Regions from separate parts of the Aeribacillus sp. FSL K6-1305 genome, predicted to be linked through region 2. Evidence: riboswitches for the same ligand, from Rfam matches in the RefSeq annotation. Region 2 holds a riboswitch; each other region holds the start of a gene.
What was found. Region 2 has a riboswitch for thiamine pyrophosphate ahead of NST97_RS01265 (acetylornithine deacetylase). Riboswitches for the same ligand answer to the same signal wherever they lie in the genome.
Positions count from the first base shown of each region.

Region 1 (10,625 bases), on a different contig from region 2:
AACTCTTGAAAAGTTTTCAAATCTGCCTGAATTCCCGCGCCTCCCCCTGAATCGGACCCGGCAATCGTCAACGCTTTTCCGATGGTCATAAACACACCTCCATTTAAGCTCCGAAGTAACGTTGATAAATAGCTTTTGCTTTCTCTTCTTCCTTAGTGCCGTGAATTAATGCTCTTCCGTCTTGAAAAAGCACGACGCGGAAATCATCCGCCTGAAAGGATATTAAATAAGCATTTCCCTTTAAGTCTTTCACGATCGGACGCAAACGATTGGTAATTTCTGATAGCGAAATCTTCTGTTTTTGCTGCGGACGTATTTGTACGGTATTCCTTCCGCACAAAACCGCTGTTTTTAATCCATTTTCAACCGACAAATATGGATATGTCGGGTGATGTCCGCACGATGGGCAGTCGGCCTTTTTTAATTTTGTCATGTCCACTGCAGAATGCTCCCTTGTCCAAACATCAAATGAAACTAACTGCTTGGACACCTCTCCGCTGACTAAATATTTCAGTGCCTCTGCTGTTTGATAAGAGGCGACGATTTGCACCGCCGGGCTGATCACGCCAACTGTATCGCACGTCATTCCGTCAGACGGAATCGCTTGGAGCATACAATGGAGGCATGGTGTTTGTTTCGGAACGATGGAAACGGTCATTCCATAACTTCTCACTACTGCCCCATAGATCCAAGGTATTTCGTGCTTCATCGCTAAATCATTGATGAAAAATCTCGTTTCAAAATTGTCAGTCCCATCGATGATAAGATCGACATCCTTTACATGTTCTATAAAATCAATTGAGAAATCGCCCACAATCGCTTCAATCGAAATGTTCGAATTGATTTCCTGCAAATGTTTTTTGGCAGCAACCGCTTTTGGCAGCTTTTGTTTCGCATCCTCTTCCGTATACAGCTGTTGACGCCCGAGATTGCTCCAATCGACATAATCACGGTCAATGATGGTTATTTTACCGATTCCAGCACGGGCTAACATTTCAGCGCTTGCACAGCCGAGTGCTCCAGCTCCAACAATGAGCACATGGCTTTTCAGCAATTTTTTTTGTCCCTCTTCTCCAATAGGAGAAAACAAGATTTGGCGAGAATATCGTTCCATTATGTCGTTAACATTCCTTCCGTTGGACTGCTTGCTTGTGCATACCGTTTTTTCGGAATGCGTCCTGCTTCATATCCAAGTCTGCCTGCTTCAATCGCCAGCTTCATTGCCTTCGCCATTTTCACAGGATCCTTTGCACCGGAAACAGCTGTATTTAATAAGATTCCATCTGCTCCCATCTCCATGGCGAGTGCGCAATCTGCCGGCGAACCGATTCCGGCATCAACAATGACTGGAATATTGGCTTGCTCAATAATAAATGATAAATTGAGAGGATTGACAATTCCTTGGCCTGATCCGATCGGAGATGCTCCCGGCATGATGGCATGAACCCCTAATTCTTCAAGCTTCTTCGCCAGAACAACATCGTCTGAAGTGTATGGAAGAACAATAAACCCTTCATCCAATAACATCTCTGATGCCTTCAATGTTTCAATCGGATCAGGGAGAAGCGTTTTATCATCTCCAATTACTTCCACCTTAATCATATCACATAATCCTGATGCCTTCGCAAGTTTAGCGATTCTGACTGCTTCCTCCGCAGTTTTTGCCCCGGCCGTGTTCGGCAGAAGCGTATATTTCGATAAATCCAACATTTCTAAAAAATTTGGCTGAGAAGGCTCGTAAATATTCATTCTTCTGACGGCAAATGTCAAAATTTCAGCACCTGAGGCCTCCACCGCTTCTTTTTGTATCTCAAAAGACGGATATTTTCCAGTTCCTAACATTAATCTCGACTGAAATGTTTTATCTCCTATTTTTAACATGAATCATCATCCCCCTCCAACAAAATGGACAATTTCAATTTGATCACCATCATGTAATGTCTGGAAGCTGTATTGTTCTTTTGAAACAATTTCACCATTTCGTTCAACGACAACAATTCTTTCCTGTAATTGAAAAAAGTTCAGCAAATCTTCAATGCTTCGAACACTATTCTCCACTTCCATCTGCTGGCCGTTGATGCGAAGTTTCACTGTTTAATCACCTCCCTTTCGCATCAGAAAGCAATCGGTTTAAAGAAAAGCTATGAACATAACGCTCATATTGATTCGTTTTCAAAATCATGTCTTTTACGATCAAGCTTGTAATCGGCGCTAGAAGAATGCCGTTTCGATAATGGCCGGTCGCAAAAAAGATTCCCTCATGCTCCGGGTGCTCGGCAAAATACGGCCAGCCGTCAGCTGTTTGCGGCCTGAGCGACGACCAAGCACTAACGACCGGTTCAGACCCGATTTCTGGCATAATTTTCTGAACCTTTATCATTAATTCGGATACTCCTTTGACTGTCGGATGCGTATCCCAGTCGTTTTCATAAGAAGTTGCTCCAATAATAACGGTGCCGTCTTTTTTCGGTACGATATAACAGTGCTCGTAAAACACTGTTTTGTTGATCACCAGTTTTTTCGGTTTTATGGCTAAGCATTCTCCTTTAACGGGCTTCATTGGATTTCTCAGCCCCAGCTTTTCAAAGAAAAAGCCACTCCAAACTCCGCTTGAAACGACGACTTTTCCACATATAAAAACTCCTTGGGAAGTGACAAGCTTGTATGCTTTTCCCTCTTTAATCACGTCGAAAACAGGACATTGTTCAAAAATAGATGCACCATATTTTCTAGCGCCTTTCGCATATGCGTGGCAAACAGATGAACCTTTCACTTGGCCGTCATGCTTAAGCCAAAGAGCTCCCGCAATGTCTTCAGAAACATGTGGCTCATTTGCCAGTACGTTTTCCCTTGAATGCCATTCTAGTTCATTCTCATCTGCGAGCGATTGCAGAAAGCGGCCTTCTTCCTCAGTAAATGCAAGCCGATACATGCCTTCCTGCACAAGCTCAATATCCACACCAGATTGCTCCAATAATTCTTTTGCAAGGCTCGGATATAAATTTCGGCTCTCTAAGCATAGCTCAAAAAATATGTCTCTTTTTTCATTTTCAGAATGGGCACCCAGCATTCCTGCTGCAGCGGATGTCGCTTTACCTCCGATTTCGCCGCTTTCAAACACGGCGGTCTTCAGCCCTGCTTTTGATAGCTCATAGGCGATCCCTTGGCCGATGACCCCTCCCCCGATGATTCCAACATCAAAAACGTTCATTTTAAAAAGCTTCCCCTTTCCTGAAAAGTTTGGCAGCGCTCTCTGGATCTTTCGAAGAAAAGATATAGGACATAACGGCAATACCGCTTGCTTTTTTTTCTAAAACCTTTTGCATATTATCAGGCGTGATCCCACCGATGGCGATAATAGGAATATTGACGTGTCCAACGATTTTCCCAAGCAAATCTGTTCCCTTTGCCGGAAGTCCTTTTTTACTGTTCGTTTCAAAAACGTTTCCGAAAAAACAATAGTCTGCTCCGTCTTTTTCTGCTTTTACCGCTTCATCTAATGAATGGACGCTGACACCGGCTTTTATTTGCGGAAAAGCACTTTTCACTTTTTTTACCGGCAGGCCGGTTCCCGGAAGATGAACATTTTGAACGCCTGTTAGGAGCGCAACATCGAGCCGATCGTTGATAACAAGCTGTTCTCTCCTTATCCCGTTTGCCAAAAGCTGTTCTACAAGATGAATGATCTCACATGGTCTTTTATTTTTTTCTCGTATATGAACGTAATCAACATGATCTGATATGGACAAAATTATGCGTATTAGCTCGTTGACTGGTTTTGTTCCGTCTGTTACGGCATGAAGCTCCAACATGTACATTCCTTTCATGAGAAAGACGCCCACACTCGTCTTTCAAGGTTCAAAACTGGAAAGCAGCTGTCCAAGGGTGAGACTGGAAACAATAAAAAACCACCTTCCTTGCTGGAAAGTGGTAATGGAATATCAGACACATGTTTCAAATTCCCACTTCCCTACGCTGGCATCATCCAGATCAGGTTCAAAGGGTCTTAAAGTCAACACTTTAATCTCAGCCTTTCCAAAGGCTCCCCTAGTGGATGCTTATTAAATTTTCATACTAATTTCATGCTATCACAATTTGTTTTGTTTGCAAATATTATTTGCTAAATTCCAGCTCATCTTTTAACTCATTTACATATTTGCGGGAACCCGTTACAATCAAGCGGTCCCCTTTTTTCAATTCGGTATCGCCGTGAGGCACAATGGAATCTTCACCCCGAAAAATCCGGACAAAGATACAATCTCCTGTAAACGGAAAGTATCGAAGCTTCATTCCATCATATTTTCGGTTATTCATATTAATTTGATAAAGAGAGTTGTCTTGGTTTGTTAAGATCCGCATAACGCCAGGCGATTCGATCAAAGCCCTGAGCAGCGTTTTTGTTGACAGCATGACGGAAAATACGCTGATCCCCTTTTCTTTTAATGCTTGATCCAACTCCGGGGAAGAAATTGAGGCGATGACCTGTTCTACGCCGCATTCTTTTGCATATGTCGCAATTTCCGCATTTCTTTCTTCATCCCCAGTAGCCACTATTACTATATCAGCTTCCATTATGTGGTGTTCATTCAATGATTCTATCGAATAGTCTTTCAATTCTTCAATTTTAAACACCGATTGAGCAGTCCCGTTTTCAATTTTGTCTTGCTGTGTATGATATACGGTTGCTTCATACAAATTTTTGTCCAATTCTCTTGTGACTGGAAGGGTCATTTGATTTGCACCAATAAAAGCAACTTTCTTTTTAGGCTGCACCGCCATTTTTTTAGGGAATAATTTTTTAAATCCTATCGGCGTGATAATGCTTGTTAACACGGCAACTACTATTAGTGCGTCAGCCATTTGCTTATCAATCAGTTCGATTCGCTGTCCAATTTCAGCTGCCGCAATAACTAATGATAAAGTAGCAGTCAACAAGAACGCCGCCGCAATCGTTGTATTCGTATCATACCATTTTCTCAGCACAAAAACGGGAATAAACTTTGAGATCAAGAGGGCGAGAAATAACAAAGGAATTAACAAAAGAAGGTTCGGATCTTTGATCAATTCCCATAAATCCAATTCCACCCCTATCATGACAAAAAAGATCGGGATTAAAAAACCGTAGCCAAACGAATCTAGCTTTTGCACCAAGTCTGAATTAGGCGATAAAAGCGAGACTAAAACTCCCGCAAGGAAGGCGCCTAAAATATTTTCTGCCCCAAGCGTTTCCGATAAACCTACAAGTGCGAGAATTAACGTAAAAACCGCCCTTGTTCCAATTTGAACCGTTCCTTTTGACATCGATTTAATAAAGGATCGACTTTTAAACCTTTTGCCAATGAAGTAAAGCAGTACGCCTGCTGCAAACAAAAGAAGCAGAAGCCACGTATTGCTTTCTCCTTCGCTGTTTAAGGAGACAAAAACCGCCAGCAAAATCATGGTGACAAGGTCGGCTATGACAGCCACCAGCAAAATAATTTGGCCGATGGTTGTTTTCATAATTTGCTCGTCTTTCAGCGTCGGCACTACTACTCCTAAAGAAATCGTTGAAATCACTAACGTCATGAAAAAGGCATTGCGGATAAATCCCATCCACATTAACAAATACGATAAAAGTAATGAAACAACGAAAATGCCAAGAAAAACAATTGACGCAACCAAAAAAGTATGAGGAGCTTTTTTTCCGTTGGACAGCTTTTCTTCTTTTTTCTTCTCTTTGGAGAAAATGGTGAAATCAATCTCAAGCCCGCTTAAAAACATGAGAAATATAAATCCCAGCGTTGAGAGAGTTGACAGCCATACATCTTCTTGCACTAAATTAAATCCCGTTTTCCCGATGATTAATCCGACAATAATTTCCGCAACGACGACAGGAATGAATGCCAGTTTGAACCGATGCAGCAAAATCGGGGTTAAAAAAGCGCCTACCAACACGATGACAAGAGAGGTTACTGCATGTGATTCCATATTGCGCCTCCTTTAGCTAATTTTGTTAGAGCAAATAGTTCATAAATAGTGTCGCCATGCCAAAATAAATCAAAATGCTGATCATATCATTAATCGTTGTAATAAATGGACCGGAGGCCACAGCCGGGTCAATGCGAAGCCTGTGCATGACAAGAGGAACAAACGCCCCGGCAATTGTCGCAACAGTCAGCGTTGACAATATGGAAAGACCCACTAGCAGTCCTAAGAAAAATTTCTGCTTCCAAATAAAAATTGTCAGTGCAACAACAATTCCGCATACTGTTCCGGTAATCAAGCCGGTTCCAGCTTCTTTGAGAATAATTTTCCACACGCGTTCGGAAGTGCCTTCGCCTGTTGCAATTCTTCTTACGGCAACAGCGAGAGCTTGTGTTCCTGTATTTCCAGCCATCCCTGCAATTAATGGTATAAAGAGCGCTAAAGTTGCCACTTTGTTCAACGTTTCTTCAAACTGGCCGATTAGGCCGGCGGTGAACATTCCTAAAAATAGGAGAATAATAAGCCATGGCAATCTTTTTTTGGCAGCAGAAACAGCATTCGGATCATATGAATCTACATCCGAGACAGCGGCCAGTTTCGAATAATCGTCAGAAGCCTCTTCGTCCAGCACATCAATAATATCATCAACAGTTATAATTCCAACAAGACGATGTTGAAAATCAACAACCGGAAGAGCCAAAAAATTGTAGTCCTTCATCTTTCTTGCTACTTCTTCCTGATCATCCGCCACAGATACCGAGTAGACTTTCTTTTTCATAATGTCAGCAATCAAAGTATCGTCTTCATGAACAATTAAATCTCTTAACGACAGGACACCAACAAGATGTTTCTCTTCGTCAATCACATATAAATAATATATTGTTTCCGCATCAGGAGCTTCTTTCCGCAGCAAGTCCATCGTTGACTGCACCGTATAATTGGCATTAATGGCAACGAACTCGGTTGTCATAATACTTCCTGCGGTAAATTGTTCATAATCAAGAAGCTCGCTTATGCTTTTGGCAGTTTGAGCGTCCATGATGGTTAAATAGCTGGAAATTTTCTCTTTTGTCAGCTCACTTAATACATCTGCCGCATCATCGGCGTACATGTATTCCATCATTTTGGCGGCAAATGCCGGATGCATTTCCTCAAGCAGCGATTTGTAGCGGTTTTTATCATCCCTTATATTTTCAAAAACATTCGCCATTTCTTCCGGAGATAGAATTTGATATAAAAGCATTCTATCCGGCTGGTCAAGTTTTAGAAAAAATTTTGCCTGATCATATGGATGTAGCTCAAAAAACAGCGAACGGAATTCCTCTACATTGTTCTCTCTCAGCTTGTCAATCATCAACTGTCTGTATTCCGGTGCATCTGTTTTAGGCTGCATAAAATCTCCTCCTTTCCGGAAAAATATCGAAAAGTTTTGTGTTTTACTATATTAACAAATCTATCTGATTTTGTCGTACATTTTTTCATAACAAAAGCATGCACTTACAGGCGCGCATGCTTTATTATTTTTTCCATATCAGGAGGAAGCTTGCAAGTATACGTCAAATTTTTATGCAAAACGGGATGATAGAAGGACAGCGACTGACTGTGGAGGGCATGGCGGTCAATTTCTTCTTTTTGTCCACCATAAAGCGAATCTCCTAAAAGCGGATGACCTATATAGGACATATGTAGACGAATTTGATGAGTTCTACCAGTTACAGGCTTTACCTCAACAACCGTTTTGTCAGAAAAGCGGCTTATGACCCGAAAATGCGTAATAGCTTTTTTCCCATCCTCCCTGACAGTTCTCTCGATGATGCTATCGTCCTTTCTTGCAATTGGCGCATCGATGGTGCCTTCGTCTTCGCTGATCCTTCCATGGACAATTGCGATGTATGTCCGTTTTACCGCTCCTTTTTGCTGTTCCTTTGAAAAAAGAAAATGGCTGTAGCGATGTTTGGCTACAAGAAGCAGCCCGGATGTATCCCGGTCAAGCCGATTGACGATATGCACCGTAAGATTTTGCCGCTGTTGATCATAATAGTGTAAAAGCCCGTTCGCAAGACTTCCTGACGGATGCTCTCTAGACGGAATGGTGGACAAAAACGCCGGTTTATTTACAATAAGGCAATAATCGTCTTCATAAACAATGTCCAATGGTATGTTCTCTGGAATGAGCGACTGGCTTCTCTTTTCTTCCGGAAAATGGACGGTTACTTGATCGCCTTCTTGTAAGACGTATCGGACATTTTTTTCGTTCCCGTTAACGACAATTTTTCCACCGTTAAATTTAATATCTGTTAAAGCGGATTTAGAAATATGATGCTCCCGCAAAAATTCTCTAAGCAGCCAGCCATGATGTTCTTTTTTGATGTCCCAATGAAGCTGAAATGTCCCCATGTTTTTTCTTTCCTTTATCTGTCGCCAATAAACGAGTCCCGGACCCGCTTCCAAAATGGGAAAGGCCGAAATCTCGCAAACCTTACCTTTTCCTGTGCGACCCGGCATTGGATGGACCTGACGTTTTTGTGAAGAAGTGTTAAATGATCGATTGTAATTTGAAAATCAACATCATTGACAGGCTTTAGCATACACGTATGGTGGTCAGGCAAAATTAATGGCGAGCCGATTGTCCGGAACACCCTGTTGTTTATGGAAGCCATTTCTGTTAATTGAATAGCCCGCAGTGAAGGATGAATGAGAGCACCGCCAAGCGCTTTATTGTAGGCGGTGCTTCCTGTCGGTGTTGAAATACACAACCCATCTCCTCGAAATGTTTCAAAGAGAAGCCCTTTAATTTCTATATTCATGACGAGAGTCCCTTCAATGCTTTTCACTGTGCATTCATTTAGCGCAAGGTAGGAGGCTTCACTCCCGCCATTATGCCGGACCACCACTTCAAGCAATGGATATTCAACGATCTGAAACGGTGTTTTAGCAATTGCAATCACCATTTTTTCAATTTCATTCGGGAGCCAGTCGGCATAAAATCCTAAATGCCCCGTATGAACTCCTATAAACGCTGTTTTATCCAATCGTTTATTATATCGATGAAATGCATAAAGCAATGTTCCGTCTCCCCCGACGGAAATCACGATATCCGGCTGATCTTCATCATATTGAAACTCGAAATCGAGCAAATAGGTTCTGATTTTTTGCGCCAAAGCATTAGATGTTTCATCACCTTTTGATGTGATCGAAAACTTCATTTAAGAATCATTCTCCTTTTTTATGTTGTTTCTGTTTTGCGTGAAAATATCGCGTGCGCTTCTTGAATTTCTCCCCGTATTTGCGACATTTCCTCGTCCAGCCGGTAAGCTGCTTCAGCTGCGCGCTGCAAGCGGATTTTAATCTGTTCAGGTATGTTCCCGCTATATTTGTAATTTAAAGAATGCTCAATCGTCGCCCAAAAATTCATGGCAAGCGTACGAATTTGAATTTCAACCAAAACCTTTTTCAATCCCTCGAACGATTGAACCGGGTAGCGGGCCACAACATGGTAAGAGCGGTAGCCGCTTTCTTTATTTCGGGTTATGTAGTCTCTTTCCTCCACGATTTCCAAATCATGCCGATCTCTTAGCATTTGAACAACCAATTGAATGTCGCCGACAAATTGGCACATCATTCGGAGACCGGCAATGTCCTGCATTTCTTCTTCTATTTTATCAAGTGGAATTTGTTTTCGCTTCGCTTTATCTAAAATGCTCGGCACAGGTTTTACCCTGCCTGTCACGAACTCAATTGGAGAATGCTCTCCTCTTAGTTCAAATTGGGAACGAATCCCTTTTAATTTGACCTTTAATTCTTCCACTGCCTGCTTATAAGGCGCTAAAAATTGCTCCCATTCCTTGTAGTTCATAAAGCCCCCTCCTAATAAAACACGCTTTCGACCATTTTTTCCATCTCCTCGCCGTAATTTGCGTTTCCCTTTATATTTTCAAGCAAAAACTCGAGCTCCTCGTGAAATTGGGTAAGCAAAATTTCTTTTTCTCCCACTTTAGCATAAACAGGAAGCTCTCCATTTTTGGCTTCTTTTAAATGTGGCCAAATATCCGATGATAAATCTATGTAAAGAAAGTCTTCGCCATTATCCAATATGTATATAAAAGAAAATTGGTCTGAATCTACCAGCATCTGTCCTTTTGCTGCGAGTTTCCCTGCATCATGGACTTGCTCCGTTTCGAGCAGCAATTTGCCTTCCGTTTTGCTAACCGCCAGCACTTTAATTCTTTTTTTCATGCTGTTCACCCTTCCAATCAAACATTTCAAGTTCATCTCGTGTATATTTTATTGTATCATATTCATAACTACATTACCTTATTTTGATATTAATCATAGAGAGGAATGCCCGATGGTTCAAGAGCTTGAGATAGAATTTAAAAACCTGCTTACAAAAGAAGAATTCCACCGCTTAGCTGATTTTTTTCAATTGACCGAAAAAGATTTTGCCGAGCAGGAAAACTATTATTTTGACACAAAATGTTTTACGTTGAAAAATCATGGCGCCGCTTTAAGAATTCGTAAAAAGAAGGATCAATATGTTTTGACATTAAAGGAGCCTTATCATGTCGGATTGCTGGAAACACACCAGTTTTTAACCGATCAAGAAGCAGTTTCAGCCATTCATGAGTCAGTCTTTCCGAAGGAGGGATCAGTGGTCGAAA
Region 1 is NZ_JBBOQV010000004.1:53,415-64,039, forward strand. Features, by position in the region: gene thiD (bifunctional hydroxymethylpyrimidine kinase/phosphomethylpyrimidine kinase) at 1-89, opposite strand, end outside; gene NST97_RS19000 (ThiF family adenylyltransferase) at 104-1,117, opposite strand; gene NST97_RS19005 (thiazole synthase) at 1,114-1,881, opposite strand; gene thiS (sulfur carrier protein ThiS) at 1,888-2,091, opposite strand; gene thiO (glycine oxidase ThiO) at 2,099-3,211, opposite strand; gene tenI (thiazole tautomerase TenI) at 3,213-3,827, opposite strand; TPP riboswitch at 3,951-4,059, opposite strand; gene NST97_RS19025 (monovalent cation:proton antiporter family protein) at 4,114-5,967, opposite strand; gene mgtE (magnesium transporter) at 5,993-7,357, opposite strand; gene NST97_RS19035 (RluA family pseudouridine synthase) at 7,462-8,361, opposite strand; gene NST97_RS19040 (NAD kinase) at 8,376-9,170, opposite strand; gene NST97_RS19045 (GTP pyrophosphokinase) at 9,191-9,820, opposite strand; gene NST97_RS19050 (UPF0738 family protein) at 9,832-10,200, opposite strand; gene NST97_RS19055 (CYTH domain-containing protein) at 10,313-10,625, shown strand, end outside.
Region 1: it holds a riboswitch for thiamine pyrophosphate, as region 2 does, so the genes downstream of both, tenI (thiazole tautomerase TenI) here and NST97_RS01265 (acetylornithine deacetylase) in region 2, are expected to answer to the same signal.

Region 2 (10,625 bases):
TCATCTTTCAGCCGGCAGAAGAAGGGCCTGGCGGTGCAGAGCCGATGCTAAACAGCGAGATTATGCAACAATGGATGCCGGATATGATCACTGCGCTTCACATTGCTCCGGAGCTTCCGGTTGGAACTATCGGAATGAAGCCTGGACTACTTTTTGCCAATACGTCCGAGTTGTTTATCGATTTAACCGGGAAGGGAGGCCATGCCGCTTTTCCGCACACGACACATGATATGGTCGTCGCTGCTTGCGCACTTGTCACCCAGCTGCAATCCATCGTTAGCCGCAATATAGATCCTTTGGATAGTGCTGTAATTACCATTGGAAAAATTGCAAGCGGCACGATACAAAATATAATTGCGGATTATGCCAGATTGGAAGGAACGATTCGCACATTTTCTGTCGAATCGATGGAAAAAGTGAAAAAGCGGATTGAAGACATGGTCAAAGGTATAGAAATCGGCTACCAATGCAAAGCAGAAATTGACTGGGGTTCGATGTATTATCAAGTGTGGAATGATGAAGCGTTATCAAAAGAATTTATGGAGTTTGTCCAGAATGAAACAGAAATTCAACTCCACGTATGCAAAGAAGCGATGACTGGGGAAGATTTCGGCTATATGCTGGCGAAAATTCCGGGATTTATGTTTTGGCTTGGAGTTGATTCTCCTTACGGCCTTCATCATGCGAAGCTTTCACCAAATGAACAAGCAATCTTTAAAGCGGTCGATCTTATTTGTCAATATTTTGAATGGAAAGGCAATAAATAGAAGATTCATAGCCTCCTGCATAAAGCAAGAGAAAAAAATTAGAAATACGTTCTATACAAACACGAAGTCATAATTAAAAAGGAAGGGCTTGTCTAAAAAGTCCATAAAAACAGAGCGAATGGAGAAAACAATGAGTTTTTCCATTCGCTCTGTTTCCTTATTTTTGAAATTGGTTTGGGAATTTGCGGCCCATTTCAGTATGTTGTGGGCCATTGCCACAATCCCGAATTCTGTTCGGACTTTATGAAGCCCCCGTAACAGAAATCGAGTGAAACGCAAATTGCCCTTGATGTTACCGAACACACTTTCGACATCCACTTTACGCTTCGCATAAAGAGCTGCCTTTTGTTCGTCACCAAGAGCTGCTTTGGCTTTCGCTTTCATTTCTTCATAAATCGTGTTCCAATATACTCGACGATTTCCTTTGGCTTTCGTACACCCATTCTTCAACGGGCAATCCGTACAATCTTCACACTCGTACACTTTCAAATCTTGTATGTATCCAGATGCATTTTTTCTTTTTTGATAATACTTGAATACGACTTTCCGATTGTTCGGACAGATAAAGCAATCGTCTTCTTCGATGTATTTCCAGTTTTGTACTTTTGATAAATCCTTTTTAAACTTTTTACTTTGTTCCTTCAAATAGGTTTGGTATGGGGCTAATAATTCAAAACGAGGTTCTTTTTCTTCGCCAATCGCATATAAATAGTTTTCTTCACTCGCATATCCTGCATCGGCAATGACATACTTGAGTTTCTTTTCCTTCGGCATCGATTCCAATAACTTTTCCATAAATGGTTGGAAACAGCGAGTATCTCCTGGATTTTGATAAATTTCAAATCCCACGATAAATTGATGTTGTGTGGCGAGTTGAACATTATAACCCGCCTTGAGTTGGCCGTTTTTCATATGGTCCTCTTTCATTCGCATAAAAGTGGCCTCATGGTCGGTTTTCGAGTAGCTATTTCGTTCACCTAGAATCTGTTTTTGTACTTTGTATTTTCGTAATCGTGGAAGATAATCCGTTTGAATCGTTTTCAGTTGTTTGGTGAGTTGGGATTTTTTAGAGCGAAGTTCTTTTTTTCTTTCTTTGTCTTCTTCCTGTTTATAATCTTTTTCCAAAGCTTCTATTCTCTCAGAAAGTTGTGCCGATGATTTTTCTAATTCTTCTTCTAATTGTTCTTCTTTTAATTCCTCCAAGGCGATTTGGTGCGCTTCTTGTAGAAACGATTGAATTTTGGCTCGTAGTTTCTGATCATATTTTTCTACGGATTTTCGCCATACAAACGTATATTTGTTGGCATTCGCTTCTATTTTCGTACCATCCACAAAAATATGGTCGAGGTCGATAAGTCCTTGTTCTACTAGTTGAAGGACAAATTGTTCAAATACAGAATCCATCATGTTTGACATACGAACACTACGAAAATCATTTATTGTGCGATGGTCAGGGGTTTGCAATCCCGCCAACCACATCATCGGAAGATTTTCTTTCACCATTTGCGCTATTTTCCGACTTGAATAAACATTTTGAGTGTACGCATATAAAATCACTTTCAATAACATTTTAGGGTGATAGGGTGCACGACCCCCACCAACATAATGAGTATACAACACTTCATCCGGAATCGATTCCACCATTTCATCCACTAAACGGGCGACATGATTTTCAGGAATATACATTTCGATATCTAAAATGCTCATGACTTGACGATTGCAATAAGGTTGGAAAACTAGTTTTTTGCGTTTCTTATTCTTTTGAACCTCTATTTTTTGAATACCCTCTAGAGTCATTTCTAATTGCGTGTTATAATTTTCTTGAATAGTCATTTGATTATTCATAAGAAATCGTCCTTTCTGTAGAATGTTTTTTGGTCAATTTCATTCTATAAAAAAGGACGATTTTTTTGTACCCTAAAAACAGAAAAAAGGGCTGAGCCCAAGGTCGATTCAATCGACTTTTCGGACAGCCCCTTCCTTTTGCTGCTCGTTCTTATGAATCATCACTTGATGAGGGAACGGAATTTCGATGCCGTTTTCATCAAGCACTTCTTTCAGCCGTTTCCGGAGCTTTCTTTCAACAGCCCACTGCTCCATGTTTTTCGTTTTGGCGATGATGCGGATGATCACATCAGACGTGCCGAAATTTTGCACGCCTAAAACGTCCGGACCCTCCACAACCTCTTCAGTTTCTTTTGCAAATTGGTCGCAAGCTTCTTGAAGAATGGACATGACCCGATTTAAGTCTTCATTATACGATATGCTGATATCAACGAGGGCTTGCATATTTCCTCTAGAATGATTGGAAAGGCCGACAATCTGCCTGTTTGGAACATAATGCAATGTGCCGTCAAAGCCTCGGATTTGCGTCGTTCGTAAACCGACAGCTTCCACAATGCCTGAATAATTGCCTGTAGTGACATAATCTCCAACATCAAGTTGTTTTTCTAGGAGAAGGAAAAATCCTGTCACAACATCGCTGACGAGCCCTTGAGCTCCAAAGCCGATCGCAAGACCAACAACCCCAGCCCCGGCTAAAAGCGCTGTGACATTGTAGCCAAACACTTGAAAAACGGTAACAATAAAAATGAAAAACAGGGCATAATGAAAGAAATTCAAAACTAATGTTTGCAGCGTTTTAGCCCGCGTGGTGGAAATTTCCTTCCGATTCTCAAGCCCCTCAAACATTTTGTGAATAATTTTATTGCCGATTGATTTGACGATAATATATGCAATGTAAATTCCAATAAGCTTGGCCAAAACTTCTCCTGATTTTAAAGCCAGATCAGCCCAATCAATAGATTCAAAAAAGTTCAAAACCATTTCCCCTTTCTTTTCGAGCCAATCATTTGGTTATTTGACGGGATCATGTTAAACTGAATGTACAGTTGAAAGTTTAACATAGAAAAAGGAATTTTCAATGATTGTTACATTTTTTTAATGATAGCGGCGAAAATTGGAAATAGTATTATTGTTCTCTTCGTCGCAATGAAAATGTAAAACAGATTATTTAAATTAATTATTATTTAAAATTGACTAAAATTTTGTTGTTATATATAATAGTAATCGGAGGAAGGATATTGAGAAAATACTCAATTCATTCTCATTTGTTTTTGAAGGAAACGATCAAAAAGTTTCCTTTAAAATAAAATTTTAAAATGGAGGGTTACATAATGGCAGAGCGTTTGGTTGGTAAACAAGCTCCACGTTTTGAAATGGATGCCGTTTTGCCAAACAAAGAGTTTGGTAAAGTAAGCTTGGAAGGAATCATGAAACAAGGAAAATGGACAGTTCTTTTCTTTTATCCAATGGACTTCACTTTCGTTTGTCCAACTGAAATCACAGCTATTTCTGACCGTTATGAAGAATTTGAAGATCTTGATGCAGAAGTGATTGGCGTATCAACTGACACAATTCACACACACTTAGCTTGGATTAAAACTCCTCGCGAAGAGAACGGTTTAGGCGATATTAAATATCCGCTTGCAGCAGATACAAATCATCAAGTATCAAGAGACTACGGCGTTTTAATCGAAGAAGAAGGAGTTGCTCTTCGCGGATTGTTCATCATCAATCCAGAAGGCGAACTTCAATATCAAACAGTATTCCATAACAACATTGGCCGCGATGTTGATGAAACATTGCGTGTACTTCAAGCGCTTCAAACTGGCGGACTTTGCCCAGCAAACTGGAAGCCTGGTCAAGAAACGCTTAAAGTATAATGAAGCTTTTCATTCAAAGGGCCTAGCAGTACGTTAGGCCTTTTTTCAAACGATTATTTTTTTGATATTCATTCTTCAAGGAGGAAGCGGAAATGAAATTACGTGAGCCAATGCCTGAATTAGTCGGAGCAACAACTTGGCTGAATGGCGAAGTAACGAAAGAGCAATTAATCGGTGAAAAACCAACATTAATCCATTTTTGGTCAATCAGCTGCCATTTGTGTAAAGAAGCAATGCCGAAAGTAAATGAGTTCCGCGATCAATATAAAGATAAACTGAACGTAGTAGCTGTTCATATGCCTCGCTCCGAAAAGGATTTAGATATTGATGATATTAAAAAAGTAGCGGAAGAACACGGGATTACGCAACCGATCTTTGTTGACAACGAACATAAATTAACCGATGCTTTTGAAAATCAATATGTACCTGCATATTATGTTTTTGACAAAAACGGCATTCTTCGCCACTTCCAAGCAGGAGGAAGCGGAATGAAAATGCTGGAAAAACGTGTTAATCGGGTGTTAGCGGAAACAGAAAACGCTGAATGATTCAACCATCTGCAAAACATTGCAGGTGGTTTTTCATTTTAGAAATACCTTTCCGGCTTTGAAAGGACTTGTTTTTATTGCTTCGAAGCTTTCAAAAGATAAGCATCTCCATTTTCCATTCATCTGACATCCTTTTTCCAGCTCTCAATCCTAAAGAAATGATTCACATTCCAAATCACAACATGCTATAATAAATGATGCTAGTTTGAACAAAAAGGAGCATAGGTGGATGGCAAAACAATCACAAACTTTTTCCATTATGAATCTATTAAAGGTGCTTTTGGCTGTCATCGTTATCCTTTTCCTATTTTATTTGCTTGCGTTTAACGACGTCGTCGTGCGTTTTATATCTCTGCTATTAAATGGATGTTTAGTTGTTCTCGCCTTCCTTGTCTATCGGAAAATAGACTATATGATAAAGATGAAAGAAGAACGAAAAGAGCCTATTCAAACCGAAAAGCTGCCTGATGAAACAGAAATGGCGCGAAAAGAACAGCAATTAAATAAACTGGAGCTTGATAAAACGCAATTGTTGGAGGAGCTATTAACAAAAGCCGGTATCGAAGAGGAAGAAAAACAAAAGTACCGAGCCAAAATTAGAGAAAAAGAGGATGAAGCTTCAAAGCTTCAACAAGAGCTGGCATTCATGAAAGGCCGGATTGCCAACTTGATTTTAAAAAGAGATCCTGAGATCGAGCGGATTGTCCTGCTGCTTGATGCGGATTTTATATTAAATCATTCGTTAGTGGAAATTAATCAAAGGTTTCAGGAAATTAGCGGCAGTTTTTCCGAACAATCCATCGAGCATTTGAAAAAGGCTAATTATATTGATCAACATTTGCAATTTACTCGAATTGGTTATCGTGAATTATTAAAGACAGCAAAAAGGATCAATTAACCGTTAGCTTGTATTTTTCTATATTTTATGATTTAATGAAATTAAATGAAAATTTCATAATATTAACATACCACTAGGGGAGCCGGACGGCTGAGAAAGGCGTGTGCCTTGACCCTTTGAACCTGATCTAGATCATACTAGCGTAGGGAAGTGGTGCAGTAATATCGAAACCTGTCTATGGGTTTTGTATATACTTGCCCGTTCCCTTATATTGGGAACGGGCTTTTTGCATTACAAGGCTGATTGGCAAACCATTTTTCAAAACAAAATGTTAAGAAAGGGTAGACAACGTGTTACAAACGCTATTTCAGCAAATTGATGAAAGGGAAGAAGAACTTCTGAATCTTCTAAAAACACTCGTATCGTTTGAAACGCCGAGCCCTCCGGCAAGAAATGCAAAAGAGGCTCAAAAGTATGTCGCCTCATATTTGGAAGACATCGGCTTTTCCATTGATCAATGGGATTTATATGAACAAGATCCAGTCGTAGTAGGAACGAAAAAAGGAAAAGATCCAGAAAATTACCACAGTTTAATTATTAACGGGCATATTGATGTCGCTTCAATCGAAGAGGGAGAAGAATGGCTAACGCCTCCTTTTGAGGCAACGGTTAAAGGGGATTACATATACGGACGCGGTGTAGCGGATATGAAAGGGGGAATGGCTGCCAGTCTGTTTGCATTAAAGCTGCTGCAAGAAAACGGCATTGAGCCGGGAGGGGATATCATTTTTCAGTCCGTCGTCGGAGAAGAAGTAGGCGAAGCAGGAACAAAATCGTGCTGCGACCGGGGATATCGAGCTGATTTTGCCATCGTTGTCGATTCAAGCAACTGTGAAATACAAGGGCAAGGCGGGGTGATCACGGGCTGGATTACGATTGAAAGCCCCGAGACATTTCACGATGGCACGAGAAGACAAATGATTCATGCCGGCGGGAAGCTTTTTGGGGCAAGCGCGATTGAAAAAATGATGAAAATTATTGAAGGACTGCGAGAGCTTGAACAGCATTGGGCAGTGATGAAAACGAGCAAAGGCTTTCCGCCTGGTTCTGCCACAATTAATCCTGCAGTGATTGAAGGTGGAAGGCACGCCGCTTTTGTGGCCGATAAATGTTCCCTTTGGATTACCGTTCACTATTACCCGGAAGAGCATTATGTAGAGGTGATCCGGGAAATTGAAGAACATATCCATCATGTTGCAATGGCTGATCCATGGCTTCGGAAATATCCTCCGAAATTTAAATGGGGCGGCACATCGATGATTGAAGATCGAGGAGAAATTTTCCCAGCTTTTTCATATGACGAACATTCACTCGGAGTGAAAACATTACAAAAAGCACATAAACTGGCATTTAATGAGGAAGCAAAGCTGACGATGTCCCCTACTGTGACAGACGGCGGCTGGCTGAGTGAAGCGGGAATTCCCGTCGTTTTATATGGACCGGGCACGCTTGAAGATGCACACTCGGTGAATGAAAAGCTGTCCATCCCCCAATTAAAAACATTTACAAAATCGCTGATCGTGTTTTTATTTGATTGGTATCAGAAAAAACGATGACAATTACAAAAGCTGCGAAAGGGGTAATTCAAATGTTTACAGACCGATTGTATAAAACTGCAAAACCGATTTGGGAAGCGAGTTACCATCATCCGTTTGTTCAAGGAATCGGCAATGGGACGCTGGATATCGACAAATTTCGCTTTTTTATGGAGCAGGATTATCTTTATTTAATCGAATACTGCCGCCTGTTTGCCCTTGGAAGCTTAAAGGCTCACAATCTTCAAACAATGACAGTTTTTGCTGATCTTCTACATTCGACGTTAAAAGTGGAAATGGATTTGCATCGTCAATACGCTGAAAGAATAGGAATAGAGAAGGAAAAATTAGAACAAGTTCAGCCTGCTGCTACAACCGTTGCATATACGAGCTATATGTTAAATGTGTCGCAGCGAGGATCATTGGCAGAACTGGTTGCCGCAGTCCTTCCATGTACATGGAGCTATTATGAAATCGGCACACGCTTACATGAGATTCCTGGTGCCAGTGAACATGAGTTTTACGGCGAGTGGGTAAAAATGTACGCATCAACAGAATTCGGTGAATTGGCAAAATGGCTGAAAGATTTAATGAATGAGCTTGCAGAAGGAAAACGGGAAGAAGAATTGAAATGGCTGGAAGATATTTTTGTCACAACGAGCAAATACGAATATATGTTTTGGGAAATGTCTGAACGAAAAGAAATGTGGCCAATCGAAATCAATTCTTAATATAGGAGAGAATGAACATGAAATTTACTGAAAAAATTCGAACAAAAGCAGATCCGATATGGCAGGCCAGCTTCGATCATCCATTTGTAAAAGGTATTGCCGAAGGGAGTTTGCCACTTGAATGTTTTCGTTATTACGTTTTACAAGATTCGTATTATTTAAGCCATTTTGCAAAAGTGCAATCGTATGGAGCGGCAAAAGCAAACGATTTATATACGACATCGCGAATGGCTCAGCATGCACAAGGAACATTTGAAGCGGAATTATCTCTTCATGAAACATTTGCCAAACAGCTGGGAATCACAGAGGAGGAGAAGGCGAATTTTAAGCCGGCCCCAACGGCGTACGCCTATACTTCCCATTTATATCGAGCGGCGATCAACGGTCACTTAGGCGATATTATTGCTGCAATACTTCCGTGCTATTGGCTATATTACGAAATTGGCGAAAAATTAAAAGATGCGAAGCCAAAAGAACCGATTTATCACCAATGGATTGCGGCTTATGGGGGCGATTGGTTTAAGCAGCTTGTCGAAGAACAAATTGACAGGCTGGATGAAATCGCACAACAAACGATAGAAGCCGATCTAAAAAGAATGGAAGAGCATTTTATCATCAGCAGTCAATATGAATTAGCGTTTTGGGAAATGGCTTACCGTTTAGAAAAATGGGAAGTGGAACCCAAAATCAGTCAATAAAGGAGTTTGATCATAATGAAAGGATTAAAACTGACAGACATTCTAGTAACAATTGTTATTTCGATCGTTTTTGGAATTGTTTATAAACTATGGGGACCGCTTTACTATGCGGTCAAGCCGATCGGGCTGCATGTCGACCAGCTCATATACGGTATGTGGTTTATTGCTGCGACGGTCGCCTTTCTTATTATTCGCAAGCCTGGAGTAGCGCTGATAGCGGAAACAGCAGCGGCATCTGCAGAATTTATAACCGGCTCTGAATTCGGCATAGAGGTTCTTCTTTACGGAATCGTCCAAGGACTATTTGCAGAGATCATTTTTGCGATTTTTCGATATAAAAAGTTTAATATCGGTGTTGTCATGCTGGCTGCAGCCGCTTCAGCAGCTGGTTCGCTAATTATGGATCTTTATAAAGGCTATATAGATGACTTAGTATTTTGGAACTTGCTATTATTCATTGGAGCTCGATTGATTGGCTCAATCATTATTGCCGGCGCGTTTGCCTATTATCTAGTGAAATCTTTGGAAGCAACAGGAGTGACTAATTTAGTAAGACCTGCGTCGCATGAAGATTATGACGCACTGAACTAGAGGTGGCAAACATGGATCTAGTATGCGAAGTGAAAAATTTACGATTAAAATATCCTGGAGAGGAATCCTTGCTTTTTAAGGATGTATCCTCTTCTTTCTATAAGGGAGAAAAAGTCTTGCTTCTTGGTCCTTCCGGCTGTGGGAAATCGACGTTTTTGCAAGTGCTAAGCGGTTTAATTCCAAAATCTATTGAAGTTCCGATGAAAGCAGAAAAAATCTTGACTCCGTCATCTTGGGGATATGTGTTTCAAGATCCTGACACGCAATTTTGCATGCCGTATGTAGATGAAGAAATGGCTTTTGTTTTGGAAAATTTGCAAGTGAAAAGAGAACAAATGCATGAAAAAATGCGAGTTTACCTGGAAATGGTCGGCCTTCATTTTGATGATCTTCATATCAGCATTCAATCATTATCAGGCGGCATGAAGCAACGGCTGGCGATCGCCACTGTTTTAGCATTGCATCCAGACGTGTTATTTTTGGACGAGCCGACTGCAATGCTGGATCCGGAAGGGACAAAAGCGGTATGGGACACGATGAAACAAGCAGCTCAAGATAAAACAGTTATCATCGTTGAACATAAAATTGATCATGTTCTTGACTTTGTCGACCGCATACTTTTATTTAATCAAAAAGGACAAATCGTCGCAGACGGTCCGAAAGAACAAATTTTTTCTCGGTATCGGAAAGAAATTCGCGAAGACGGCATTTGGTATCCCGGTGTATGGGAGGATTATCTTCGTGATAAGCAGGGGTATTACAAAAAAACCCCTTTAAAAGAACAGGTCGTGATTGAGCTTGAGCAATTTAAAGGATATCGAAAGAAGGAAGTCAAAATCGATGTACCATATGGAAAGGTTCATGCAGGTGAATGGATTGCGATAGTGGGGAAAAACGGCGCCGGAAAGAGCACTTTGTTACATTCATTGATGCAGTTTATACAAACGACCGGCACTTATTTGCTGTTAGAAAAAGAAGCAAAGAAAATAAAAAAGCTTTCCAACATGCTGTCGTTCGTTTTTCAAAATCCGGAATTTCAATTTGTCACCAATTCAGTTTACGATGAAATTGCTTATTCGTTGAGGATTGAACGGATGAAAGAAGAAGAAATTCGAACAAAAGTAGAAGAAAT
Region 2 is NZ_JBBOQV010000001.1:275,483-286,107, forward strand. Features, by position in the region: gene NST97_RS01235 (N-acetyldiaminopimelate deacetylase) at 1-767, shown strand, start outside; gene NST97_RS01240 (IS1182 family transposase) at 819-2,612, opposite strand; gene NST97_RS01245 (mechanosensitive ion channel family protein) at 2,721-3,593, opposite strand; gene NST97_RS01250 (peroxiredoxin) at 3,944-4,492, shown strand; gene NST97_RS01255 (TlpA family protein disulfide reductase) at 4,585-5,040, shown strand; gene NST97_RS01260 (hypothetical protein) at 5,270-5,938, shown strand; TPP riboswitch at 6,004-6,104, shown strand; gene NST97_RS01265 (acetylornithine deacetylase) at 6,229-7,494, shown strand; gene tenA (thiaminase II) at 7,527-8,204, shown strand; gene tenA (thiaminase II) at 8,222-8,902, shown strand; gene NST97_RS01280 (ECF transporter S component) at 8,918-9,493, shown strand; gene NST97_RS01285 (ABC transporter ATP-binding protein) at 9,505-10,625, shown strand, end outside.

Region 3 (10,340 bases), on a different contig from region 2:
CGGAATTCCTCTTGCGCCCAACGTTCAATAACGGCATACAATTCAGGATCGATTCTTAAAGGGAAATTTTTCTTTTTTGCCATGATGCGACACAACCATTAATATAGACTTCCGGTATTTATGACCGGCTGGGTGCCGCGATCGGAGATGATCGCAACCATTAAATTATTCACCATGTTAACCTTTCTTTCTTCATCAAGCTCAATCGTTCCGTTGCTAGCCAGCTGCTCGACAGCCATTTGGGCCATGCTGACGGCTCCTTCGACAATCTTTTTTCTCGCAGATAAAACGGCGGCTGCCTGCTGGCGCTGAAGCATGGCGCTGGCAATTTCAGTCGAGTAAGCTAAATGAGTCAGTCTAGCTTCTATTACTTCAACTCCAGCGACGTTCAACCTTTCTTGCAATTCATCTGCCAGCTCTTTTGAAACAACATCGGCGTTGCCTCTTAATGTAATATTGTGGTCATCAAACGTATCGTAAGGATATTTCGTTGCTACATGACGAATGGCAGCCTCGCTTTGGATTTCCACGAATTCTTCATAATCATCCACATCAAAAGTTGCTTTTGCGGAATCGATTACTTTGAAGACGATGACCGAAGCAATTTCAATCGGATTCCCTTCCACATCGTTTACTTTTAGCTTTTTGCTGTTAAAATTTCGAACGCGAAGGGACACCTTTTGTCTAATAGTTAATGGAACCGTTAAAGCAAGGCCACTTTTCCGAATGCTTCCTAAATAACGTCCGAAGAAAATGACAACGTTTGCTTGATTCGGCTGTACAATGGTAAGGCCGCTTCCAAGCAGTGCGGCAAGAACAACCAATACAATTGCAGGAACAATAAACTCCTGGATAAATGTAAAAGCTGCTCCGAGCAAAAGTGCAACGATTAATACAATTCCAATAAACCCGTCAATAAACCATGCCTTTTTTTCTTTCAACTTTCATTGCCCCTCTCATATTATTTTTATATTAAAATGATATCACTTTTTGAAATAAATGTAAATTATTATTGTCAAAAAATTTTGGCGAAAAACGTTTTTGGAGCTATGAAAATTCAATGAAAGCCAAAATAAAAAACCTCAACTAACAACCATGCTAAACGTCATTTCGTTAGCAAGGGCTAGTCGAGGATTTCGGTTTAAATATATTTAGTTCATTATTGTTTGCATAGGTTCGTTTCTTTAGCATTAAAACAGAAAAATAAGACATACAATGAGGATGACAATAAACAATAAGGTATAAATCCATGTCAACGAGCGAACATTGCGAAAGGAGCTTGTTTCATATTCCCTTGACCTTGCGAGTTCATCATGGGGACTGTTCCCGATCGCTTTATATGTTTCTATTTTGTTTCCTACTTCTTTTCCGATAAACGCAGTTAAAATGAGTGCAAGTACACAAATAATAATGCCTACGGTCAATAACATACTATACATAAAACCATCTCCCTGTCTCTTTACATTGTGGTAGAGAATTGATTCGTTAATGTCCTTGCTTGATAATCACCTGAAAATAGAAATTTATTTATGCTGAATATTATAAAATGCATCAGCAAATCTTTTTATTCCTTCATTTATATTTTCTTCATTTTCTCTTGCGAAGGTAAAACGGACATATTTTGTACTTGATCCAAGCGTTGAGCCCGGAACATAAATAACCCCGCGCTTGATCGACTCTTCTAGCAGCTGGATCTCATTAAAGTCTTTCTTTATTTTGCACCATAAATGAATGCCTCCTTGTGGGATATAAAAATCAACATCGTCTTTTAAGTAGAATCGAAGGCTTTTGACAATTTGATCCCTTCTGTTTTCGAGCCGTTTGACTAAGCAGTTGATATGGGCATCGAAGTCGTCAGATTCCAGAAAATCATTGGCAATCCATTGAGTAAAGCTGGCATGACCGAAATCCACTTGCTGTTTGGCATCAGACAATCTTTCAATCACAGGCTTTGGTCCAATAACCCAACCAATTCGCAAACCAGAAGCAACAATTTTTGACAATGAGCTGATATATAAGACATTTCCATGCTCATCCATTGATTTTAGCGGGTAGGTCTCTTCCCCATTAAAGGACGTTAAACTGTAAGGATCGTCTTCAACAATCGGTATTCCATACTCAGACGATATTTCCAATATTTTTTCCCGCCGGTTTTTATGAAGGAAAGCGCCTGATGGATTTTGGAAAGCAGGATTTAAAAAGATCATCCTGATTCGATGTTTTTTATGCAATAGAAGCAAATCATCCGGGTTTATACCGTCTTTGTCAACTGGTAAATAGAAAGGTCTAATTCCGGTTGATTTAAAGACCGGGAGACTGTAATAATACGAAGGCTCTTCTAATGCTATCGCATCACCCGGCTTTAATAAGCATTGGACGATTAAATATAAAGCTTGCTGCGCTCCTGATGTGATGAGAATGGAAGACGGATTTGTCTCAATTCTCCGATATCGTTTCACATGCTTTGTGATAGTTTTTCTTAATATCTCATTCCCTTGAGGATGATCATATCCTAGGCTTCCGATAAATGACCTTGTCGAAATGATTTCTCGCAAGGAGTCGATTGGAAAAAGATCTTCCGACAATTCACCGCTAGCTAAATTGATTAGTTTATGCTCTTCCATCTCTTTGCGTATTCTCTGGGTCACAGGTAAATTCGGCAAGAACGATCCTGCCTCAATATACCGATTCCAGCTTGGTACACGCTTCTTTGTCATGCCCCATATATCTTTGCTGATTGTTGTTCCGCTTCCTCTCTTTCTCTCGATAAGTCCGTTTGATTCTAATTCGTCATATGCAGCCACAACTGTGCTTCTGTTTATTTGCAGCTTATTGGCCAAAAACCGTTCAGAAGGCAGCGGTTTATCAGGGGGAAATGTGCCATCCGCAATTCCATTTTCAATATATTCGGCCAGTTGTTTATATATAGGCTTTTTTGCATTTCGATCCGGTTTCCAGTCCATATGCTTCACCCTTTAGATTTGCTTGGCACTTCCTGCTATATGGCAAGTTAACCAGGTTCTTTGTTATTTATCTATAGAATGTTCCTATTGAACATAATCGAAAATGTTGTTATATCCATCAAAATTTGAACCTGTTCAAACATTAATTATAACGCTAGATGAAAGAATAATGCCCATCCAATTCAGTAACATTTTACCCATCCACTTTTATTTTAACTTGGAGTTTTTAGCACATGATTTGAACGCTGCTGAAAAATCATTATCTTTTGTAACATGGACGCAATGCTTAAAGCTGTCCTGCCCGATTTTTTCTTTACTTGAAGTTGAAAACCCTTAAAATAGATGTGCGATTTTCGGCAAATTTATTTCACTTTATGGTTCATCTTGGATAAATGGCTGTTGCAGTATTGAAATTGGATGATTGACAAAGTCTTTGATTGGATGGTCCAAAAATTTTTGAACATTTTTATTATGAATAATATACTCCAATTCAAACCGTTTCTCATATTTTACGCTTAATGCTTCTATAGAATTAAGTGTTGATAGTTAGTTCGACACTCAGCCACAGCTGTATTGTACAAAGGAGCATGCTAAGAAATTACCATTAAATTACTTCAGATGAGATATCACATGAAAAGCTCTCATGGAAAAACATAATCCAATTATTTTGAACTCTAATACATGGGCCGGCCCTTCTATGCTTAAAAAGAGGATTATTCAAAGTGTTTTCCTTCCTGTGCAGATTTTTTTATGGAAGATGAATAGGGGGCAACTTCCGAAGGTTATTGACTTTGAAGGTTCGTGAGCTTCGGCATTTAAGATGGCTTTAGATTTTTCAATTTGGTGGAGGGGAAGAATATGTCGAACAGAGCACAAAAGGTTAAAGTTGCTGTTATACAAGCCTCATCTGTTATTATGGACCGGGACGCCACGACAAAAAAGGCGGTTAGCCTCATACATCAAGCTGCTGAAAAAGGAGCAAAGATTGTTGTATTTCCTGAAGCTTTTATTCCCGCTTATCCTAGAGGCTTATCTTTCGGTACAACGATTGGGAGCCGTTCGGCTGAAGGGAGGAAGGATTGGTATAGATACTGGAGCAATTCTGTAGCTGTTCCGGACGAAACGACGGAACAACTGGGCGAAGCGGCTCGAAAAGCAGGTGTCTACCTTGTGATAGGCGTTACAGAAAGGGATAATGAATTTAGCGGCGGGACTCTTTACTGTTCTGTTTTATTTTTCGATTCTGACGGACAGTTGTTAGGAAAACACCGCAAATTAAAACCGACTGCAGCAGAACGGATTGTTTGGGGGGAAGGGGATGGAAGCACATTACCAGTGTTTGACACCCCTTATGGAAGAATAGGGGCGCTAATCTGCTGGGAAAATTATATGCCGTTAGCAAGGGCTGCGATGTATGCACAAGGAATTCAAATTTATATTGCCCCAACGGCTGATGCAAGGGAAACTTGGCAGTCAACAATCCGCCACATTGCTTTGGAGGGGAGATGCTTTGTTTTGTCTGCCAATCAATATGTGACAAAAGATATGTATCCGAAAGATTTGGCTTGTTATGATGAACTTGCTTCTTCACCTGAAGTAATGAGCAGAGGTGGTAGCGCGATTGTTGGACCGTTGGGCGAATATGTGGCAGAGCCCGTATTTGGCAAGGAAGACATCATCATTGCAGAACTGGATATGAAACAAATCGCCTATAGCCAGTTTGATTTTGATCCTGTTGGGCATTATGCAAGACCTGATGTTTTTAAATTGCTAGTCAACAAAGAGAAGAAGACAACTATTGAGTGGAAAAATTAATCTCATGATGAGACTCGTTTCTACGATTGATCTCATTATTTATTTGAGATTTTTGCAGTTCAATAAACAATAAGGGAAATAAAGAAATCCCTTGCTCCTTTACATTAAGAAAGCGTTTATTTTATAATTAGTGTAAAACAAACGTTCGAGTGGATTCGCTATTTTAAGAAATATTTTCCGGGAAATATCGAGCCCTCTGGCGAATGGGAATGATTTTGTCGAACTTAGCTGAGAGCTTGTTTAAAAAAGGAGATGCTCTTAATTGATAAAAATTAAGAAAATTGTTTTGCATATATTACAGATGCGTTTGAAAGCCCCATTTTCTACTAGCTATGGAGACATTCACGATCGCGAATTGTTGATCGTAGAAGTAAAGGATGATGATGGTGCAGCCGGTTTTGGAGAAGGGGTTGCTTTTTCCATTCCATGGTATACAGAAGAAACCGTGAAAACAACTGTGCACATGATCGAAGATTTCCTCATTCCGATTTTATCAAAGACGACGTTTCATCATCCTCGTGAGTTGGCTGAATCGTTTCGTTTTATTCGCAGAAATTATATGGCAAAAGCGGCTTTGGAAGGTGCCGTGTGGGATCTATATGCAAAACAGCAAAATATACCTCTTTCACAAGCTCTCGGGGGAATGAAAAAAGAAGTTGAAGCTGGGGTGAGCATCGGTATTCAGCCAACAATAAAAGATTTAATCAGTCTTATTGAACAATATCAGGAGGAAGGATACAAGAGAGTAAAAATAAAGATTAAACCAGGTTGGGATATTGAAGTAGTTAAGGAAATACGGAAGCATTTTCCGAACTTGGATTTAATGGCTGATGCGAACAGTGCCTATACATTAAAAGATATAAATCATCTAAAACAATTGGATGAGTTTCAATTAATGATGATTGAGCAGCCTCTTGCGCACGATGATATTGTGGATCATAGCAAACTTCAAAAAGAATTGGACACACCGATCTGTTTAGATGAAAGTATTTGTTCCTTCGAAGATGCTCGAAAGGCTGTTGAACTTCGAAGCTGCAAAATTATGAATATAAAAATCGGCCGTGTTGGCGGTTTGACAGAAGCAAAAAAAATCCATGATTTTTGCAAAGAGCAAAATGTTCCAGTTTGGTGCGGAGGGATGCTTGAATCAGGGATTGGACGGGCCCATAATATAGCCTTAGCGACACTTGAACAATTCACACTGCCAGGAGATATATCCAGTTCATCTAAGTATTGGGAAGAAGATATTATTGAACCGGAAATATCGGTTTATAATGGAAAAATTGCCTTGCCTGATAACCCGGGGATCGGTTTTCATGTAAGCCGTGAAAAATTAAAAAAATACACTGTTGAAACGAAAGTATTTACCCTATAAACAAAATTATCCTCTGCATGTTTTGCAGAGGATGATTTTGTTTATTTTACAACCAATCTTGGCGCTGCCATAATGAGAATAACAGTAACGACAGCGCATAATACAAACGCTCCTATCATCGTAATGCCGTTTACGATCAAAGAATAAACGACCGCTGACATTCCTTCTGGTGCATATTCTCCGAAGAAAAAGACACCGCTGATAAAATGCCAAAAATAACGTGCAAAAGCTCCGATGAAGACGCCAAAGATGATGAAAACAAGAGCAGAGCTTTTCTTTCCATCTTTCAGCTTATTTTGAATAGTTTTGCTGAAAAGACCGGCTAAACCGATAAAGGAAAAAGCTAGAAAATAGTCGATGAAGCCTTGAACAGGCGTCAGGATGTATGCATCACCTAATACAATTTGCAATAATCCCCATAAAAAGCCGGAAATGAAGCCAATCTTTGCACCGGATCGAAACGATAATATGAGTACAGGCACCATGGCAATGGATATAGAAATGGCTGATGATAATTGAATGGAAGGGAGAAGATCAAGTATAACTGCCAATGCTGCAAAGATTGCTGCTTCTATTAATAGTAATAAGCGATTTTTTTCCAAAAATAAAACCCCCTGTATATTATTTGCTATCAACAAATATCCATAAGGGGGAAAAAGGCTGTATCATGGATCAGTATACTTCCACATCCCTACGCTAGCATTAACTAACAGGTTCAAAGGGTCTGGACGAAATATCCGTCCACTCTCAGCATATAGCTCCCCTTGTGGATCTGTTGATATTCGAATCTTATGTCTATCATAATAGACTATAAGAAAATTGTCATTCTTTTTTCGCTATATTCAAATAAATTTAAACACGATAAAGCTGAAATGCAGCCTTTGGACAAAAAGTAATGAAAAAAGGGCGTTAACAATAAGAACTTTTTTCAGAATGGGGGTTTTGGTTTGAATCTTAAACGTGAGCGTTATGAAGTAGTGGATGTGGTGCGGGGGGCTGCGATATTTGGCATTTTACTTGTGAATATGGCGCATTTCAGCTATCCAGATGTATATTTATACCAAATAGGCAGCGAAAATTTTTTTACTGAAACATGGAGAACATGGGATTTTCTAACGAAAAATATTTTGGAAATATTTGTACAAATGAAGTTTATTACAATGTTCTCATTATTGTTCGGATTTGGAATCATCATCATGGAGGAACGGGCTTTAGGAAACGGCAGGAACTTTGTTTCTATATATATACGCAGACTGGTGGTGCTTTTTGTATTTGGACTAATTCATTCATTTTTCATTTGGGATGGAGACATTTTAATGGATTATGCTGTGCTGGGGTTTCTTCTCCTTTTTTTCCGGAAGTGTTCCTGGAAAACCCTTTTGGTATGGACTGTATGTTTATTTAGTTTATATTTGCTCCTTATTGGTTTGATGACGGCTGTATCCAATGGTGAGGATGCTTTAGTCCAAAAAAGAGAGCAGGCTGCCTTATTGGAAGAGGAGGCAAGAAACGCAATCCATTCATATCAAAACGGAAGTTTTACTGATATTTTCCATCAGCGTATTCATGATCGGCTTTTTTACATGTCTATGTCTGGCATGTGGCCTTTTCAACCGCTTGTCTATATAATAAACATGCTCCCATATATCAGCATGTTTTTAGTTGGCATGATATTTGCGAAACAAAAGCTTTTTCAAGAACCGGAGAAGCATCGAAGGTTATTAACAGCCATCTGGTTTTTCGGGCTTATCATTGGGCTTCCGTTAAATATTTTTGCGGTCACCGCTAAAAATAGTTTTTACATGGTGTTCGGTGCACCATTTCTCATGTTGTTTTATGTGATCTCTCTAATATTTTTATATTTTCACCCAATCTGTCGGCAAATTGTTAAGAAGATTGCGCCTGTTGGACGCATGTCATTGACAAATTACATCATGCAATCTGTTATTTGTACATATCTTTTTTATCATTACGGATTGGGATTGTACGGTAAAGTATACCCCTTCGCCGGTTTTTGGCTTGCACTCGCAATTTTTGCCGTGCAGCTTATCATCAGCCATATTTGGTTTAAATATTTTCAATTAGGGCCGTTGGAGTGGGTATGGAGAACAGCGATGTATTTCAAGCGCCAGCCTATTCGCATGAAAAAGGAAGTTTCGAAGCATAATAACAGATCAAGATGAATTGTAAAAATGTAGTTTCAAATCTCAGATTTTGAGTTTATGATAGCTCTTTCTTTTTGAAAATAATTTATAGTATGATGGAACAAAGGAGTGTCTAGGCAACATGTTTCTACAAGCAATTTTTATTTTTTTGCTGCAATTATTGTATGTACCAGTATTGACGATCCGAACTATTTTGTTAGTGAAAAATCAAACAAAGGCTGCTGCTGGTATAGGTTTGCTAGAAGCAGCGATTTATATTGTCGCTTTAGGAATAGTTTTTCAAGATTTATCTAATATTTACAATATTAGTGCATATATTATCGGTTTTGGTGCAGGGCTGTTGTTGGGCGGTGAACTGGAGAAAAAGCTGGCTTTTGGATATGTAACATACAATGTGAATTTAATGGATAAAAATTCCGGATTAGTCAAAAAATTGAGGGAGGCTGGTTTTGGGGTTACGGTCTTTCAAGGAGAAGGAATGAATTCGATTAGGTATCGTTTGGAAGTTGTTGCTCAACGCTCTCGGGAGGAAGAATTTTTAAACCTTGTCAATGAAATAGAACCAAAAGCGTTTTTAAGCTCGTATGAAATTCGTTCTTTTAAAGGTGGATATTTAACAAAAGCGATGAAAAAGCGGGTAAAGCGTTTAGAAAAAGGACGAACATAACGGTCGAAGGGAGGGTGAAGCGTGGATATATTTGCAAAAATTGCTGAGGATCGGATCAAAAAGGCATATGAAGAGGGAGAGTTTAAAGAACTTCCCGGGATGGGGAAGCCTCTCCCGCATGACGATTTGTCTGATATTCCGGAAGAACTCCGAATGGCTTATCGTCTTTTGAGAAACGCCGGAATGGTCGATCAAGAAAATGACTTGAAAAAGGAACTATTAACTATTCAAGATTTACTAAAATGCTGTGAAGATGAAGCCGAAAGGAAAAAATTACAACAAAAGCTGTCGGAAAAACAATTAGCATTGGAACGAATCGTGAAGAAAAGGAATATATTCAACACACCTGCATCTCAATTTTATAAAGATAAAGTTTATAAAAAGCTTATTTGACGTTTTCGAAAAAGAATGGTGCCTTTATTTTCGCCATTCTTTTAAATTTGCTGTTTTTTCAAGGCTTCTCTATGGAAGACATAATATAAAGCAAGATTGAAAAAACCTAAGAAAATGACTATCACCGAAAGCGGCAGCTCCTTTGCAAAACCGACCAAAATTCCAGACAATAAACAGAAGAGAGCAACGAATAAATAAAAATATTTCATAAGTGTCACGACCATTTTTTTGACCCCCAAACAAAGAAAACGTTTTCTTTTATTATAAATCATTTGTCACAAAAACGAAACAAAAAATTCACATTTTGTTCAAAAAATAGACACCGTTTTGACAAAAAGTTATTATACAAAAAGCAGCTTATACTGAATTTATAAAGCTGCTTTAAAGTAAAAACGATTTCTTCTGAAATCTGGCATCTAAACAACAAGGAGGTCTATCTTTATTTTTCTCCTGCAAAAGAAAAAGAGAATGATGAAAATGGAGCGCGTACACGATTCGCCTGCTTTAGAATCCAAGCTAAACCTCTGATGGATGGCAGATTGGGCGGTTCCTAATGTGACTCGAACATCGTTTTGAGAAGCGTATAGAACCACATATAACAAATCAACTGAAGCAAGCTGATGAGGACAGCAGCTGCGAGTTTTCACAACACTTCAACATCGCTAAGTTAAACACTAATTGCCGTCATTTGCACAAGCCCATTCGCAACGAGCAGCAGAAAGCTCAATTCACTTAAAGAGTGCTCTTTCGTAGGTTCCCCAATTCCTCTGCAATTGCTTGCATTTCGCTGGGGCTGAAAGTATTTTTTTTCATTACATGGTCATAAATTTCTTTTAGGTCTTCATACATATTTACATTAAAATGTGTTGGTTGAACTGCACTGATGTTGATCATATTCAATTTTTCTGTAATTTTTTTAATCATGTATTCCATATTTTCTGCTGATTTTTCACATAAATTCA
Region 3 is NZ_JBBOQV010000002.1:66,527-76,866, reverse strand. Features, by position in the region: gene NST97_RS10265 (Arc family DNA-binding protein) at 1-83, opposite strand, end outside; gene NST97_RS10260 (SPFH domain-containing protein) at 99-941, opposite strand; gene NST97_RS10255 (hypothetical protein) at 1,191-1,439, opposite strand; gene pdxR (MocR-like pyridoxine biosynthesis transcription factor PdxR) at 1,524-2,963, opposite strand; gene NST97_RS10245 (carbon-nitrogen hydrolase family protein) at 3,822-4,778, shown strand; gene menC (o-succinylbenzoate synthase) at 5,044-6,153, shown strand; gene thiT (energy-coupled thiamine transporter ThiT) at 6,195-6,755, opposite strand; TPP riboswitch at 6,825-6,928, opposite strand; gene NST97_RS10230 (DUF418 domain-containing protein) at 7,101-8,336, shown strand; gene NST97_RS10225 (DUF2179 domain-containing protein) at 8,440-8,985, shown strand; gene NST97_RS10220 (DnaJ family domain-containing protein) at 9,007-9,378, shown strand; gene NST97_RS10215 (hypothetical protein) at 9,420-9,602, opposite strand; gene NST97_RS10210 (DUF1128 domain-containing protein) at 10,111-10,340, opposite strand, start outside.
Region 3: it holds a riboswitch for thiamine pyrophosphate, as region 2 does, so the genes downstream of both, thiT (energy-coupled thiamine transporter ThiT) here and NST97_RS01265 (acetylornithine deacetylase) in region 2, are expected to answer to the same signal.